Regions from separate parts of the Shewanella sp. Scap07 genome, predicted to be linked through region 2. Evidence: predicted binding sites of a transcription regulator. Region 2 holds the regulator's gene; each other region holds the start of a gene.
What was found. Region 2 encodes sigma-54, which starts transcription at its own class of promoters, with help from an activator protein. Its sites were predicted from a motif close to GTTGGCACGNNNNTNGNNT; they were not measured.
Positions count from the first base shown of each region.

Region 1: the regulator sigma-54 is predicted to act here: its motif matches at 1,964-1,982, upstream of FLM48_RS14420 (flagellar assembly protein FlgT).
Region 3: the regulator sigma-54 is predicted to act here: its motif matches at 2,500-2,518, upstream of FLM48_RS06940 (DUF3192 domain-containing protein).
Region 4: the regulator sigma-54 is predicted to act here: its motif matches at 1,591-1,609, upstream of fliD (flagellar filament capping protein FliD).

Region 1 covers NZ_CP041329.1:3,290,073-3,294,286, reverse strand. The annotation lists gene FLM48_RS14430 (NAD-dependent epimerase) at 1-479, shown strand, start outside; tRNA gene FLM48_RS14425 (tRNA-Arg) at 537-612, opposite strand; gene FLM48_RS14420 (flagellar assembly protein FlgT) at 705-1,865, opposite strand; gene FLM48_RS14415 (FlgO family outer membrane protein) at 2,209-2,835, shown strand; gene FLM48_RS14410 (LPP20 family lipoprotein) at 2,832-3,278, shown strand; gene FLM48_RS14405 (flagella synthesis protein FlgN) at 3,409-3,834, opposite strand; gene flgM (flagellar biosynthesis anti-sigma factor FlgM) at 3,841-4,161, opposite strand.
Region 2 covers NZ_CP041329.1:4,250,642-4,254,855, reverse strand. The annotation lists gene rapZ (RNase adapter RapZ) at 1-555, opposite strand, end outside; gene ptsN (PTS IIA-like nitrogen regulatory protein PtsN) at 552-995, opposite strand; gene hpf (ribosome hibernation promoting factor) at 998-1,285, opposite strand; gene FLM48_RS18725 (RNA polymerase factor sigma-54) at 1,314-2,795, opposite strand; gene lptB (LPS export ABC transporter ATP-binding protein) at 2,926-3,657, opposite strand; gene lptA (lipopolysaccharide transport periplasmic protein LptA) at 3,654-4,184, opposite strand; gene lptC (LPS export ABC transporter periplasmic protein LptC) at 4,171-4,214, opposite strand, start outside.
Region 3 covers NZ_CP041329.1:1,576,187-1,580,400, reverse strand. The annotation lists gene FLM48_RS06955 (DUF962 domain-containing protein) at 771-1,079, opposite strand; gene FLM48_RS06950 (GNAT family N-acetyltransferase) at 1,072-1,722, opposite strand; gene FLM48_RS06945 (DUF2789 domain-containing protein) at 1,840-2,073, shown strand; gene FLM48_RS06940 (DUF3192 domain-containing protein) at 2,089-2,409, opposite strand; gene FLM48_RS06935 (DNA-binding protein) at 2,606-2,932, shown strand; gene FLM48_RS06930 (Zn-ribbon-containing protein) at 2,938-3,711, shown strand; gene syd (SecY-interacting protein) at 3,797-4,214, opposite strand, start outside.
Region 4 covers NZ_CP041329.1:5,011,980-5,016,193, reverse strand. The annotation lists gene fliS (flagellar export chaperone FliS) at 1-198, opposite strand, end outside; gene fliD (flagellar filament capping protein FliD) at 213-1,565, opposite strand; gene FLM48_RS22155 (flagellin) at 1,871-2,674, opposite strand; gene FLM48_RS22150 (hypothetical protein) at 2,906-3,940, opposite strand; gene flgL (flagellar hook-associated protein FlgL) at 3,955-4,214, opposite strand, start outside.

The DNA.
Region 1 (4,214 bases), 960 kb from region 2:
CTACAGGCTTAAGATTTTTTACTGTCTATGGTCCTTGGGGAAGGCCTGATATGGCACCGTTTAAATTTGCCAAAGCGATTTCAACTGGTAAAACTATTGATGTCTATAACTTCGGTGAGATGTCGAGGGACTTTACTTATATTGATGATATTGTTGAAGGTATTATGAAAGTGCTGGTGTTAGCACCTACTGGCGAAAAAAGTGAAACTGGTCAGCCTAACGTTAGTTCCGCTCCCTATGCGATTTATAATATTGGCAATGGTTCGCCGGTAAAGCTAATGGACTTTATTGCCTGTCTAGAAAAAGAGTTTGGTATTGAAGCGGCGAAGAACTTTATGGAGCAGCAGCCAGGAGATGTGACCGCAACTTGGGCATCAACCGAAGCACTTACAAAAGCGACTGGATACCGACCAAAGACGTCAATAGCGGAAGGCGTTAAACAGTTTGTATCTTGGTACAAGCAATACTACGACCTGTAAATATGGCAGCAGCAAAACCGGATAGAGGTGGTAGCCTGCGAACTAAGCGATTAAAACTGGTCTCCCCACAGGGACTCGAACCCCGATCGATCGCTTAGGAGGCGACTGCTCTATCCTGTTGAGCTATAGGGAGACGCCAGTGATTATACTGGTTTTACTCTAGATGAAAAGAGCTGGTTAAAGCGCTTTAAATAGAGTTGCTTAATTCCTATACGACCTGTTGTGCTATTGCTTGATTGCCAGGTCGTTAATTTGAATATTCAAAGAAGCATTTTGCCCTTGAAGTAATGCAGTAGCACTTTCTTCAGTAACTTGGTCAATGCTAATCGATGCGCGGCTTTGGCCAGCTATCGCACGCATTTTATCAAGTCTGTCAGGCATGTTTTGTTGTAATACCAACTGAAACTCATCGCCAACTTTGATGCCATGGCGGCGGCCCAAATTGATGATAATACGATCATGCTGTTTGGCGACTATTTGACCGAGAAGTGGGCGGCAATTTAGAATTTTATCGATATCTTCACTAGCTTGGACTAAGATGTTTTCAATATTTTTGCCATAACTTGATGACCAAAAAATATTACTATTAGACGGCACTGTAAGCTGTTTTTTAAACTCCCACGGCGCCGGCGAATTGTATAACTCACTCCAGATCATCTCACCACTGATACCATGGTATAGCGACAGCTTGAGTTGGAACTGGCGCTGAGGGTCATCACTTATCATGCCAAACAAACTTGTTTCCGGTGGGGCGGTAGAGATGTCGATGATCTCTGGCAACAATAAGTATTGGCTGTCGGTAATTTCGCTTAACCAAGTGGGCAAGCGATAGCCTCTTATGTCGATTAAAGCCTGTTCGATATCTAGGCGTTCACTGGCATGAACATGGGGGAAACTGGCTTTACCATGACGCTCAATAACTTGGCCGAGTCTTTCTGATAGGTGACGCTCAAAGTGGCCGATATTGCCGTAACGTAGCTGCTCACGATGGTGCAGTTGCGCTTGCGGGACCAATATAGACGCTTTCAGTGACTCGTTAGTGCACTGGCTGCTTGCTCCATTGTTGACGTCTGCGCGTATGTTAACCATTAAGCGGTCACCAACAACACGCTCGCTAACGAGTTCCACTTGAGTAATATTAATCGATTGATCCATCGAGAATTGATCTTTTACTAGCCGACCGTTTTCAATTCGTTGACTGCTAGAAAAGCTACCGCCAGATCGTAAGCTCACATAGCTGAGGGCTTGATGAATGGCCTCTTCTCGTGCTTGAGTCACATTGTTGTTGATGATCTTTGCTTCGCCTTGTGCATCAACCCATGCAGCGAATGTGGGCATTAAACTGCCACTTAGTATCAACAACACGCCCCATATTAATCGATTCATTTGGTTGTCCAGTTAGCCATAATCTGTATTAACGTTAAATCTTGCCAGTGCCACTTTTATGGCGAATTTGGCAATGTTTATTGTTTGCATAAAATAATTAGCAATTATCGTGCCTGCTTTCGAGCTTATCGCTTTTAAAATTTATACTTAGATAATGTCTTGAGGTTAAAGTTCTTCGTTTCTAAGCCGATAATACAAAAGCAAGTGAGTCATTCTGAATCAATTGGCGTAAATTTTGCTCACTTTCCTACTAACTGTCAGTTTTTGGGCTAAATATCCGATAAAAAACGGACGCAACTGTTTAGCATTTATATTTGTTTAATCGAATTTTCAAGGTATTAACATGCGATTAGCAGCGGTATTATCAGTTTTTCTTGTGCTGGGTGGGTGTGCCAGTACAAGTGATGACATGCAGGGGCAACTCGCTGACGGCAACCATTTGCCGTCAACCTCGGCGGTCAATCATTTAGCGTTGCAGATTAGCAATGAGCTGGTTAAGCAAAATGATGCACTATTGCCAACGCAACCTTTACTAGTGGCAACACCAGTGATGTTAGAGAGCTTACAAGGTTCCAATGAGCTAGGTCTGCAGTTACAACAAGGCCTAATTGCGGCAATGCATTCACACCAGTTTAATTTGGTAGATATTAATGTGGCACAGAACATTCGGGTGACCCCTGAAGGGGATTTTTTGCTGACCCGCGATTGGCAGCAATTACCAACTGACTTGCCGGTTGAGCATGTATTGGTGTCGACAATGACGAAAACTACCCAAGGAGTGATCGTCAACAGCCGCATTGTGAATGTAACCAATAATCGTGTGGTGTCAGCCTCGCAAGCCAGTTATGAGCTTGAAGCATTAACGAGCGTTGCTAAACCCTCAGAGAAAGTCTATTCAGAAGGCGGCATGTTGTATCGTCATAGCGAAATGGGTCAAGGCAAAGTCAGCCTGATAGGAGAGCAGCAATGAGAATACTGTTATTGTTGGGCGCCTTGTTGATAGGTGGGTGTGCTCAAAATGATCGCTACATTCAGTGGGAAACCGAAGCGCCGACCAGCTTTCCTAAGATTACTGCCATAGGCTATGCTCCTTTGGCTACTCAGCCTGCGACAGAGCAGTCCCAGAAAGTACTGATGGCGATGCAAGCGTCCAAGATAGCGGCATATAGAGAATTGGCTGAGCAAGTGTATGGTCAGCAACTATCTGCTTCTAGTCAAGTTAACGATTGGATGCTAACGAGCGATGATATCCAGGCCTCTGTTTCTGGGGTGATTCGCGGTGCACGAGTGGTGAAAAGCTACCCGGCAGGTGAACACTACGTTACTGAGCTTGAATTAGATTTTGAGCAAGTTTGGGCCTTGTATCAGCAGCATAACCGCCCTCAAAAAGTGAAAGAAGTGACTTACTTTTAGTTTTATTGAAAGACCTAGGTTCATTAAAAGACGTTGATAAACCGGCATAGACTGCCTGAAAACTGGTGAGAATGGATCAAACACGAAAAAAGCCATCAATGATGGCTTTTTTCGTGGCTGTTGTACAAGATTAGGCTTTTAAGTCATTGCCCAATGTGGCAATAGTCGATGTTTGCCCTTTTCCATCGTAGGTTAAGCTTGATGAGTTTCTTGAGGCATGTAGTGCTTGAGTAAAGCGGCTAACGCTGGCCATACAGTGGTCAATTAACGTCGCATTCTCACTATTAAGTTGTTGACACTCATTTAAACAAGTTTGAGCGGTAGCGACTTTACTCGCTAGCTCGGGATTGCTTTTGAGCTGGGCGACGTCAGGGTGGGCCGATAACGACATATCATTGGCTTTGATCTCATTGAGCAAGTCTGACTTTTTACCTGCTAAGTCCAACAGTTCATCTGCACTTTGGTTGATGAGAGCTTGTTTTTCTTGCTCGGTCACTGCTTTTAAGTTTGCCAATAATGCTAATTGTTTATCAATTAAGTCGTTAATCGGGCTCATAGTATCCTAGCTTAATTCATTGAGTTCGTTCTCGAACTGTTCAATATTACTGGCCAGTTTTTCAGCATCAATCTTATAGCGGCCTTCTGCGATGGCAGCTTTAATCTCTTCTACTTTTTTACTGTCCACTTCTGGAATATCGTTTAATTTAGATTGCACATTTTGCAACTGCTGCGCTTGCGAGGTGATCGACACCGAATCGCTTTTAGTTGCTGCGCCACCATTACTGGCAGTTTGAGGTGCAGAAGTTGCGCCACTTTTACCGCCTGTTGGTGTCGTAATTCGGTTGTTAGTTCCTGTATTTACATGCTTTATATCAATAGCCATTGTGAGTTCCAACTTGTATAAATGAGATCAACATACCTGTCTATCGGCCTGCA
Region 2 (4,214 bases):
AAAGCGCACATCGAACATAAAGTCGGCTTCACTCGGCATCCCATGTTTGAAGCCAAATGATTCAAAGTTGATAACTAACTCTTTGTCGACAGTGCCAAGCAGGATCTCTCTCACCCTATCACTTAGATCATAAATATTGCGATTAGAGGTATCGATATAATGATCGACCAAGTCGGCTACAGGGCTGAGTAATTTACCTTCGAGCTCAATAGCTTCTTTTAGTGATGCTTGTGAATGGGAGAGTGGGTGTAGGCGACGAGTTTCGCTGTAGCGTTTTAGCAACACTTCATCACTGGCATCGAGAAAGAAGCTCAGTAGTTCGGTGTCTGCTGGCAAATTAGCAAGCTGCTTTTCCAGCTCGATATCTTGCTCTGGCATATTACGTACATCAACACTGATGGCAACCAGTTCATTGCGGCCTTTCAGCTGCTCCAGCAGCGAGTCCATCAGTGGCAAAGGTAAATTGTCGACACAATAGTAACCTAAGTCTTCAAGTACCCTAAGTACTACTGATTTACCTGAGCCGGAACGTCCGGATACCATCACGAGTTTCATTGAGTTATCACCTGATAAAGTTCTGCTTCATCATGGGACTTTCTGAGCTGTTTGAGTATGAATTTATCATTAAGTTTTTCAGCCATGCAGGATAAAGTACTTAAATGTTGTTCACACTGATCACTGGGCACCAGTAAAGCAAATAAGATATCAACTGGCTGATTGTCGATTGAGTCAAACGCAATCGGCTCAGCACACTTGACCAATACTGCGACAGGATATTCGATATTACTCAGACGACCGTGAGGAATGGCGATACCGTTACCTATACCTGTGCTACCCATCTTCTCTCTAGCCAATAGGCTTTCAAAAATCTCTTGTGAGGAAAGGGTAGGGTACTGGACAGCAGCTAAATCGCTGATTAATTCCAGTACCTTTTTCTTACTGCCCGGTGTGGCACAGGTCGTGCACTCCGGCCGCAGGATGGTACTTAGTTCCATCGTTAATGTTTTGTCAGCTTCTCTTTATGTTTAATTACCTGACGATCGAGCTTATCTATCAGGGAGTCAATGGCGGCATACATATCTGCATTATGGGAAGTGGCAAACACTTCACCGCCGGAAAGGTGAACTTTGGCTTCAGCTTTCTGTTGCATTTTTTCTACATTCAACACAACGTGCACATTATTGATCTGATCGAAATGGCGTTCAAGCTTTGAGAACTTTTCTTGAACATAAGTTCTCAATGAATCAGTGATCTCTACATGGTGTCCAGTCAAATTAATTTGCATATAGGTCCTCCAGTGTTCAATTAACGGATCATAAACTCTTACGTTGGTTTGACGGTGGTATAAGCATTGCCTCACGATACTTGGCAATGGTCCGTCTAGCCACTTTTATTCCTTGTTCAGCCAATAGCTGTGCCATCTTGCTATCGCTTAGTGGTTTCTTCTGGTTCTCTGCTGCCACTAATTTCTTGATGAATGCGCGAATAGCTGTCGAAGAGCACTCGCCGCCATCATCTGTGCCAACATGACTCGAAAAGAAGTATTTTAGTTCAAAAATGCCACGTGGGGTGTGCATATACTTCTGTGTGGTAACTCGTGATATGGTCGATTCATGCATTTCTACCGCTTCAGCAATATCGTTGAGGACCATTGGCTTCATGGCCTCTTCACCAAACTCGAAGAATCCTTGTTGGAAATCAACGATGCAGTTAGCCACCTTTAGCAAGGTATCATTGCGACTCTCAAGGCTTTTTAAGAACCATTTCGCTTCTTGGAGGTGACCTCGAATAAATTGACTATCGGCTTGGTTTTTAGTGCTACGAGCCATAGATGCGTAGTGCTGATTGACATTGATTTTTGGCATGTAATCAGGGTTGAGTTCAACCACCCAGCGGCCTTTTTGTTTAGTGACCGTAACATCCGGAATCACATACTCATCACGGTTAGGCGCAACGGTTAACCCGGGTCTAGGGTTCAGTGATTGGATCAATGCAATGGCTTCACGTAAATCATCTTCTTTGAGCTTAGTTTTACGCATCAGCAAGCGGAAGTCTCGCCCAGCAATTAAATCTAAATGCTCTTTGATGAGTAGCTTGGCATTGCCAATATGCGGGGTACTCTCGCTAAACTGTGCCAACTGAATTGACAAGCACTCGCTTAAATCTCGGGCGGCCACGCCAATAGGGTCGAAGTGTTGAATGCGTTTAAGTACCGCTTCAACTTCATCGAGTTCTATTTCCGGATCGCCCATGGCATCGAGAATATCTTCGCAGGTTTGAGTTAAATAGCCGCGCTCGTCAATGGCGTCAATAATAGCCGTGGCGATGGCATTGTCATTGTCTGAAAAAGGCGTGAGGTTTTTTTGCCACTCTAAATGTTCATACAAGCCTTCGCTGGTTTCACCTTGGAAGGGCATATCATCATCACGCATTGCGCCAGAACTGGCATTGGGGGCTGCGGTATATACCTCATCCCACGTGGTATCAACGGGCAGTTCATCTGGCATTGATTCTTGGGTGAGGGCCTCGGATGTTTCTACTGATGAGCTATCTTGATTGCTGGCGCTGTCAGTGGTTGCGCTGTAGTCGTCAGTGTCGCTATTTTTATCATCTTGGCTGCTATCGCTGGCGTCGGTTTGCTCTTCGTCCAATTCTAATAGCGGGTTGGACTCTAATGCTTGTTGGATCTCTTGCTGCAATTCCAATGACGACAGCTGCAGGAGGCGGATGGCCTGTTGCAGCTGAGGAGTCATGGTGAGCTGTTGACCCATTTTGAGCTGGAGTGACGCTTTCATCTTACTGCTATTCCCTTCTTTGTAATTATAAAATGAGAAAGCTTGCTTGTTTTTTATGGGGTTTCTCTAATCCCCAAAATTTAATCAGGTGATGACACTGTCAACAGTCATCACCCTCACTATGGTTTAACTATAGCTTGAATTGTTCACCTAAGTACACCGCACGGACTTGTTGATTGTCCAAGATTTCAGCGGGTGTGCCTTCAGCGATAAGATTGCCATGACTCACAATATAGGCTCGCTCACAAACATCGAGTGTTTCGCGTACATTGTGGTCAGTAATTAACACACCAAGGCCGCGGTTTTTCAGTTGCTCAATGATCTTTTTGATGTCGATAACCGAGATAGGATCGACTCCCGCAAACGGTTCATCTAATAAGATAAACTTCGGGTTTGCCGCAAGTGCCCGAGCAATCTCAACTCGACGTCTTTCACCGCCCGATAGTGCCATACCTTGGCTATCGCGAATGTGAGTAATGTGGAACTCTTCCAATAAATGTTCTAACTGTTCTTCTCGCTGTGCGGTATTGAGCTCTTTACGGGTTTGCAGCACGGCCATGATGTTATCTCTAACCGATAACTTGCGGAAAATACTGGCTTCTTGTGGCAGGTAACCAATACCTTTGCGCGCACGCAGGTGCATAGGATCTAAAGTTAAATCGTCTTCATCAATAAAGATACGACCTTTATCACTCTGAACTAAGCCAACAACCATGTAGAAAGTGGTCGTTTTACCCGCACCATTTGGGCCCAGTAAGCCGACGATCTGCCCAGTTTTAACGGTTAAACTCACATCTTGAACCACAGCGCGGCTTTTGTAGCTTTTGGCTAAATTGACCGCTTTGAGCGTTTTATCGGTCATTGTTGCTCCTGAGGTTTGCTTTCAGGTTCATCAAGCTCTTGGTAGTTTTCGGGTTGGATAATCGTAATGACACGGTCATTGCCGGTACTCTCTGCAATTAACTGTTGTTGTTCAATGTTGTAACGTATTTGGTTACCGGTCACTTGGCTACCATCTTGCTCAAGTGTGGCATTGCCAATTAGGGTTAAGGTGCGGGTGGCAAGTTCATAGCGAATTTCACTGGCGCTGGCTTTTGCTGGACGACCATCTTCCATTATTTGTGAATACGTTGCCGGGGTACCGGTAGCAACCAAAATTTTGCCATTACTTTCATCTTTGGTAAACGCGCGTAGCTCATCTGCATTAATCTTGATTGAGCCTTGGGTAACCTCAACTGGGCCATTGAAGATTATTTGATTATTTTTAATATCTGCTTCTTGGCTCGCAGCGGCAATTTTGACTTCTTGCAGCAAATCGTTTTCAACCGCACCAATCTGCAAGCTAAGGACTGACAAACAAGCAGCAGCAATAAGTTTATTTAGTTTCATAAGTACCTTTTACCTGACTCGTCAGTTTTA
Region 3 (4,214 bases), 2.5 Mb from region 2:
GTTTCAATCCTAAAACGTGTCATCCTTGATAATATCCCTTTAATCACTAACTTCCTGTCAGTGATACGAACATCCTGTTCGACTTCCTTGAATATCGTCCGTCCTTGAACAGTTATAAGTATATGGCGTTCAGCAACGAATATCTCACCCCACAATTAAATAACATAAAAAAAACACCGAGCGTACAGACAGGTAACCACGCAAGCTATTGTTTTTTATCACTTCTAACTGGTAGGCATGACATTAACACACTTAAAATCTCTCAATTGTCCTACAGCCTTGTAAGAGATCTCTCACACGGGTTATGGCATGTTGAGATATACACTATCGAGGTATATTGCATACCATCAATCTTATACTGATTTTCGCTAGCAAACTGACAATAATCACAACGATAAATGTAAGCGCTTACCTCAAAACTCTTTATTCCATGGGGGCTAGCGGCCACTTCTATCGTAATCATTAATGCAATGGATAACAGAGCAAAGCAATACCAATGGCATGGCGTGTTACTAGGATGACGACTAAATATAACCCTTGTTACTCTGATTAATCATTGTGATGACTTAGCGTTCTAAAACACAAAAAATTAACAAACTAATCATGTTAGCTTTAAACCAAACTATTGATTAAAAGTATCTTATTAAGTGAACCGTTGAAAACACAGACAACACAATCGCCTAAAAATCGCGCAACGAGCAAATAACTTACATTCCGACCATTGAAGTGAGCAAAATTTAAATAGCATAGCTAGACCACATTCAACCGACTTAACCTTGGTTGAATAGGCGTTTAATCTTATTGATATACATAACCCAATCACCCAATAGGCTATACCCAGGATAGGTAAAGGTGGCTGGACGGTTTTTCTCAAAAACAAAGTGGCCTACCCAAGCACATCCGTATCCTGCAACCGGCATCAGTAAAAGCAGCCAAAAATTACCGCTGCTAATAAAGCCGATAAGTAACAATAACACTAAGCTTGACCCCAGATAATGTAGTGCGCGGCAACGTTTATCTTGGTGCTGACTTAGGTAAAATGGATAAAACTGCTTAAAGCTTTGATAGCGTTTAGTCATTGCTATGACCTCGATAGAAGAGCAAATCCCCCTCTACATTACCAATGGTCAGTCGCTCTAACTGGGCAAAGTCATGGCGACTAAAGAGCTTTGCGTGATTGTCATTGGCCGCAAACACCCCAATTCCAGCCAATTCGGGCTGCTCTTCACTCCAGCTGATCACCGCTTGCACTAAGCGATTGCCGTAGCCCTTACCTTGCTCAATGGGGTTAATAGCAATGAACTGCAGCACACCACTGTGGGCACTAGGCAGGTGCTCCAAAATAGAGCGCTCCTTATTCATTAATGCTTGGGTGGTTTGCCAACCGGCGCTGACTAACATTTTCAAACGCCAGTTCCATAGCCTAGCCTCACCTAATGGCAGTTGTTCAGTGGCTATGCACGCCACACCAATTAGGCGCTCACCATCAAATAAGCCTATTAACACTTGTTCTTGCTGCCACAAACTATTGAGCTCTTCTCGAATAGCACCACGGAGTTTCTTCTCATATTGCACCTGATCGCCCGAGTGCATAACATCGACAAAAAGCGGATCATCATGATAGGCATTATAAAGAATAGAAGCGGCCACTCTTAAGTCTTCAGCAGTAAGGTAAACCGCTCTTAACGCTTCAGTTTTATCAATTGGGGCAGTGGTAGTCATCGCAGTGATTCCGTGATCTAGATCAATACTGATAACCTAACAAGAATAAAAAAAAGTGCAAATAATAATCAAGGCGCTATCTTTAGGGAATCAAAATAGTGACTACGAGCTGGTAATATGGATACAAACACCCCAGATTTAGCGTTGCTTTTTAAACAGTTAGGTTTAGAGTCAGACCAAGAGTCCATTGATAACTTTCTGGTCACCCATTCATTGGCAGACACAGTTAGTTTAGCTGAGGCACCTTTTTGGAATAGTGCGCAACAGGCATTTATACGCGAGGCAATAGCAGAAGATGCCCAATGGTCTGAAGTGATTGACCAATTGGACACCTTATTGAGAAGACGTTAGCTTACGATAATAGTGCTAGATGCTGGCATAAGCACGGTCACCCCAGCCAACGACACCGTTTTCAGAAATGACAATCGGCGTACACTCATCTTTAGTGGTTTTACCATCACCATTAGTGCGTTGAGTGCGATAGAACAACACATGCACTTCCTTGTCTTTATCAAGGTACGCTTCATTAAAGTCCGCATCGCCCATCAACGACAACACTTCTTGTTTGCTCATCCCTAAGGTTAAGCGGGTTAAATTTGTGCGGTTTTGTTGTTGTTTATGCTGCCAAGAATCATAGCTACTCCATTCGCTTTCACCGTCACCGACATTCAACACACAACCTGACATACCCACACTTACAGCGCCCAATAAGACCAAACCCAATAATTTTGTTTTCACTTTGACATCCTGTTTATCTATTATACTTAACTAGCGATAAAGCAAGGCTTATGCCAAAACCATAACCAACTGTTTTATAACAACATGTTAATTTTTGAACACCACAGTGTTTGTGATATTTACTAAGTTTTAAGGAATTCGACACATGACTTCAGCCATTGACCAAGTATTGGCAGCCGCACAGTCAATCAGTCAAAGCGGACGAACGCCAACCCTTGCCTTGATAAAAACCAAGCTGGGGACGAGTGTCGCCATGCCTACGCTTATCCAAGGGCTACAGCAGTACAAATCCATGTCTGCTGCTGATCAACAGGCTATTGCACCGTTGAGCGCCGCTCCGGCTGTCGTAGCCGAGCCTAAAGTGGACGATATCGACAGCCTTTTACAAGCCTACAAGCAACTTAATGATAAATATCTCGCGCTAGCCGAGCGTGTCAGTGAGCTTGAGTCTCAAGCTAAGCAACAAGGTTAATTACCATGCACGTCATCGAACTGCGATTTGAATGTTTTGACAACACCACGATTACCGCCGCAGAGCAGGCGATTAATGGCTTACTCGAAGCCTACCGCGCCAACGGCCAAGTGCTTGGGCGCGAATTTGCTGTGGCTTTTAACGAAGGGGAATTTCGGGTCCGCCTACTTACACCAGAGAAAAGTAGTTTGGCTAAACGGCACAACAGTCCATGGGTCAACGTTGCCTTACAAGATTTAACTGCGGCAAAAATATTAGCCCCGCGGGAAAAATATATTGGCCAAGATATTAACTCTGAAGTCAGTAGCACCGACACGCCAAGTTGGCAGGTTTTGTATACCAGTTATGTACATATGTGTTCGCCAGTCCGCAATGGCGATACCCTGCAGCCCATTCCTCTATACCAATTGCCTGCCACCTTTAATGGCGATCATAAGCGCATCATCAAATGGCAAACTGAATGGCAAGCGTGCGACGAACTGCAGATGGCAGCGGCCACCAAAGCGGAATTTGCAGCCCTGGAAGAGTTAACCTCTGAAAAAAGCGATCTGTTTCGCCGCGGCTGGGATCTGCGCGGCAGAATAGAATACCTCACCGGCATTCCAACCTATTACTATCTCTATCGTGTTGGTGGTGAGAGCTTAGCAACGGAGCAACAGCGAGCCTGCCCACGCTGCGGCTCAAAAGACTGGTTGCAGCCGCAACCTTTACTCGATTTGTTTCACTTTCGCTGCGACAACTGCCGCATTGTCTCTAACATTTCCTGGGATCACCTATAATTCATCACCCAGTGTGGCTGACTGTTATTCAAGTACGGGCTATCAGCACCTGTATAACAGTCTTTTGCTCTGAATCTAAGCCGGCTTAACGACTGCCGCGTAAATTACGCCACATGATTTTAAGTCGGTGCCAGATACCAGGATGATCGGTTTGCGGCATAGACTCTTCCACTATTTCAACCGGTGGCGCCACCCGAGGTGTCAGCTGCATTAAGAAATCACTGACGCTGTCAGCCAGTCGTTTAGCGGGTTCTTCCCCAGGAATTTCAACCCACACACTGCCATCACGGTTATCGACTACCAACATCTCATCACCTTGGCCCAATACACCAAAAAACCAAGTGGGCGGCTGCTTTAACTTCAGCTTCATCATCAAATGACCAATTAGGTTTTGCTGCAAATATTCAAAATCTACCTGGTTCCAAGCCTGAATAATCTCTCCCTCGCCCCATGGCGAACTAAAAATCATCGGCGCACTGTAATAATGGCTAAATAGGCCGTCG
Region 4 (4,214 bases), 760 kb from region 2:
AACTATGTTGAGACATTTGTTGATGCTGCCGCCTTTTTGTTCGAAGCTGCGGCGCTGCATAAAGCCGCTGGTTCTTTCCAGTTCGTCGAGCAAACCATCAAGCAGCATGCGCACCATCTCATGGGGATTGGCCGCAGCCGCACGAGCGTCGATGGTGGTATGCCGATAGGCGCTAAAGGGATCATTTTCGTTCAACATAGTGATCGGTATCCTTAGTAAAACAGCCCGCTTGCGGAGTTCATCTTCATGATGTTGGCCTCCATTGCGGTAAACTGGGTGAGATAAATTTGGTAGCGTTGCTGCATGTGATAATCGTGACGATCCATATTGTCTTCGACACGTGAGACCTGAGAATCTAAGTTGTCTTGCTTAAGATCTAAGTAGCCATTGCTCTTGGTAAACGGGTCGATGACATCACCAATACGGTCTACATAACCGCCGTCGTCGACAAACATGGCTTTAACCGCATTAGGATCGCTTTTGAGGGCATCGGTGAGCTTATCTTCATCGACGGTAAGTTTGCCATCGCGACTCATTTCGATGCCGACGTCAGATAAACGCATACCATTGGGTGATGGCTCAAATATCATTTGTCGCATGCTATTTTGCAGCATACGTATACTGGCATCGCCCTTTAGAACCCCAAGCTGGTCTTCACCAATACTGGTGTTACTGTCTTCATCATCATCTTCGTCGTCTTTGTCTTTATCAATGTCATCAGCCACTTCGCTACCCATAGAGCGGGTTAGCTTGTTGATTTGATCCATCAATTCATTAAAAGCATCAACAAAGTCTGTGACAGCGGTTTCACTGGCTTCAAAGTCAGTACCTATGGTGATAGTGGTGCTTTGGCCGCTTTCGTGGGTCTTGTTTAGGTCGATATTGACTCCATCAATCACGTTTTCTAGGTAGTTGCTGCTACTTTGAATATCAACGCCATTGAGGTTGATGAGTGCGTCTTGGGCCGCTCGGCGTTCGGTCATGCCGATATCATTGCCATCATGCTGAATAGTGATTTGACTATTAGCGCCACTCTCTTTAGAGGTCAGCATAAACTCAACGTTTCCGCCGGTGCGCATCAGCGAAGCTTGCACGCCTGGGTTGTCAGGATGGTCGTTAATGTAGTCGCGTAGTTGAGTGATGGTCATTGAACCGTCAGCATTAATTGCCCCCATATCAAGGGTGAGCGTTTCGCCGCCGACTTCTATACTAAGGTTGCCAGATGTAGGTAGGCCGGTTGCATCTTCACTGGCAAAAGATTTAGACAATTGGTGTGCTTGTGCCAGTTGCTGGATATAGAGGTCATACTGGCCTTCTGGCGCATCAGGGCTAACAGTTACCGATGCATTGTCATCACTTACTGAGACTGTCTTTTCATCAAATCCATCGCCATCAATGCGTTCAAGCTTGCTGGTCATGCTGTTGAGGCTTTTCTCTAAGATCTCATAAGCGCTGAGCTGGGCTTCGTAGCGATTCATCTGTGTTTTATATAGCTGATCTTTGCCCATACGCTCGGCCATGATGAGCTGTTCGGCAAACTGGGCGGCGCTAATACCTGAAATCATTTTATCTCCTCCATACTTGGGGCTATCGCAAACTCTGTGCCAATTGCTAAGTGTCTGTTTATTAATGACTAACGGTAAAGCCCTGGCCGGATAATTTCCGCTATTTACTTGCAACGGGAATGTAATTTTCCGCTTTAACTTACTGAGCAGAATGCGTTTGTAGTTACTCTAGGTAAGGCGACTTGATTGGTTGACTGCTTAAGCGTGTGGGTGAGTAAATATTGAAAAAGCGACGATAGACATAAAAAAAGGGAGCATTAAATGCTCCCTCAAATTGGTTTGGGTAAACCACTCGCAATTGGGGCTTACAGTAGGCCCATAACCAAACCAGTATTTTGGTTGGCTGAAGAAAGAATGCTGGTACCGGCTTGAACTAGCAGCTGGTTCTTAGTCATGTTAGCTGTTTCAACAGCAAAATCAGCATCCATAATACGACCTTCAGCTGTTTTGGTGTTTTCAGTCACGTTGGCAAGGTTTGAAGCTGTGTGGCCTAAACGGTTGATGTTGGCACCAAGATCAGAACGTGCAGCACCGACGTTATCAATGAAAGTATCAATTGCAGTGATTGCCGCTGTTGCGCCGCCCGCTGCAGAAATATCGTCTGTCACACCCGCTAGACCGGCTGAGGCTACTTGAACATCAAGTGTTTCATTGATGCCTGCACCGATTTGGAAAGTTACGCCTGTATCCAGTGAAGCGAATAGGTTATTACCGGCATAAGTCGTCTCACCCACAATACGGTCAACTTCTTCAGTTAGCTGAGTGAATTCAGCTTGAAGTGCATCTAGATCTTGTTGTGAGTTCACGCCGTTAGCTGCTTGCGTAGCAAGTTCTTTTTGACGATTAGCGATAGTGTTTAGCTCATCAAGTGCACCATCAGCTGTTTGCAGCATTGATGTTGCATCTGAAATGTTGCGGTTAGCGGTTTCCATGCCAACAACGTTTGCGCTAAGGCGTGAAGCAATTTGCAGGCCTGCCGCATCGTCAGCAGCACTATTGATACGAAGGCCAGTAGATAGACGCTCCATAGAGGTAGTAAGTAAGCTGTTGTTTTTGCCTACTGCGTTTTGAGCAACTAAAGAGGCGTAATTAGTATGAACTGATAACATGGCTGTTTCTCCAAGTGTGATTATGGCTATTTAACGTCAACTCATAGGAGAAACAGACTCTCGATAAGTCAACGTTAAATAATCTGTTGTCTCTCATAATTGATAAAACGACACTGGAAAACGAAACTGAATTGTAAAGATGAAAAATATTAAAATAATTATTAAATAACTGATTTTTAAGTTAATAGTTGTTGGTTTTTATTCGGTGGTTAAGGCGTGAGAAGGCGGTTGTTAGCTTTTTAATAGTGCACTGACGTGAGAGCGAGACACATTGGCTTGGGCCATCATAGAGGTTACTTGTAGCGAAAACGGCGTTGATTGCATTAGACCATGGAGCTGTTCTAGGGTTTGTTCGACGTTTACATTATGGCTTTGGCTGCGGTTAATCTTATGCAATTGTTGCTGCATTTTCTGTTTGGCTTCACGAATTTCGCCCAGTTGCTGATCGACTTTAAACAGCGATTTACTGATCTTGGCAATCGCTTGTTTTAGCTCTTCATTGCTGCCAAGTTGCCATTCGCGAGGATCTTGCCAGCTCAGCTGTTCCTGTAACTTTATGGTACGAGGTTCTCCGGCAGGCAAGCGTTGCCCTTGGCCGGTCATCAATAATCCCTGTTGCAGTTGCTGCCAGTGTTCGCTATCGCTAGCAAAGCGTGTACCTGCAGCGGTCGCCATCACTTCTATTCCCAATGGCGCTAACCCTTTGGCCAGTCGGTTTTGCAAACTGCGACTGTCGCTATTACCCGGTAACAAAATAGTGGTTGATTCACCGTTAGCTTGTACTTGAATCTGCTCATCACGTGATTTGCTGCTGGTTAAATCAATCGAGCGCATGACAAACTGATGCTTAGCCGCAGGGCGTTGCGATGAAACCAAATTAAGCTGATGATCTAACAAAGGTTTGTCAAAATAGCTGATTTCAAGTTGAGTCAATTGCTGCTGAATATGTTGTGCTTGTTGATTGGCTTGGCTTGCGCGAGCTGGGTCATTGCTTAAACTGGCTTTGGCCTGTTTGTGTAGCTGCTTGAGCAAGGTTTCGACTTGTTTCAGCCCTTGCTCGGCGACCTGTGCGGCTGAGACTTTATGTTGTCCCTGAGTGACACTCGCCCAGCGCTGGTAACTTTCCAGCCGGTGCATAGGTATTGCGGTTTTTTCAGCGGTGGGGTGAGTGTCTGTGGCGGCGGTTCGCGCTGTCGACGACGCAGCCACTGTTTGGCTACGCTGAGCAATACTGTGAGTATCTACAACACTGTTTACCGTCGACATAAATTCGCTTCCAATTATAACTGATTAAACAACGTCAGCTGGCTGACTTGTACAAAGGTTTGTTGGGTCACTTTTAATGTGGTGAGCTTGAGATTAAATTCCGCCGTTGCTTGGGCATAATCTAATCCTTCTGTATCGCCAATGACCTCTTCATTGAACAGCACCATCTCTTCATGGGATTCTTGAATCAACTGCAGGCTATTTTGCTTACCACCGATGTCGGTGATAGCGCCACCCACACTGGCTAAGGTGTCATCCAATGTGGTTAGCATGC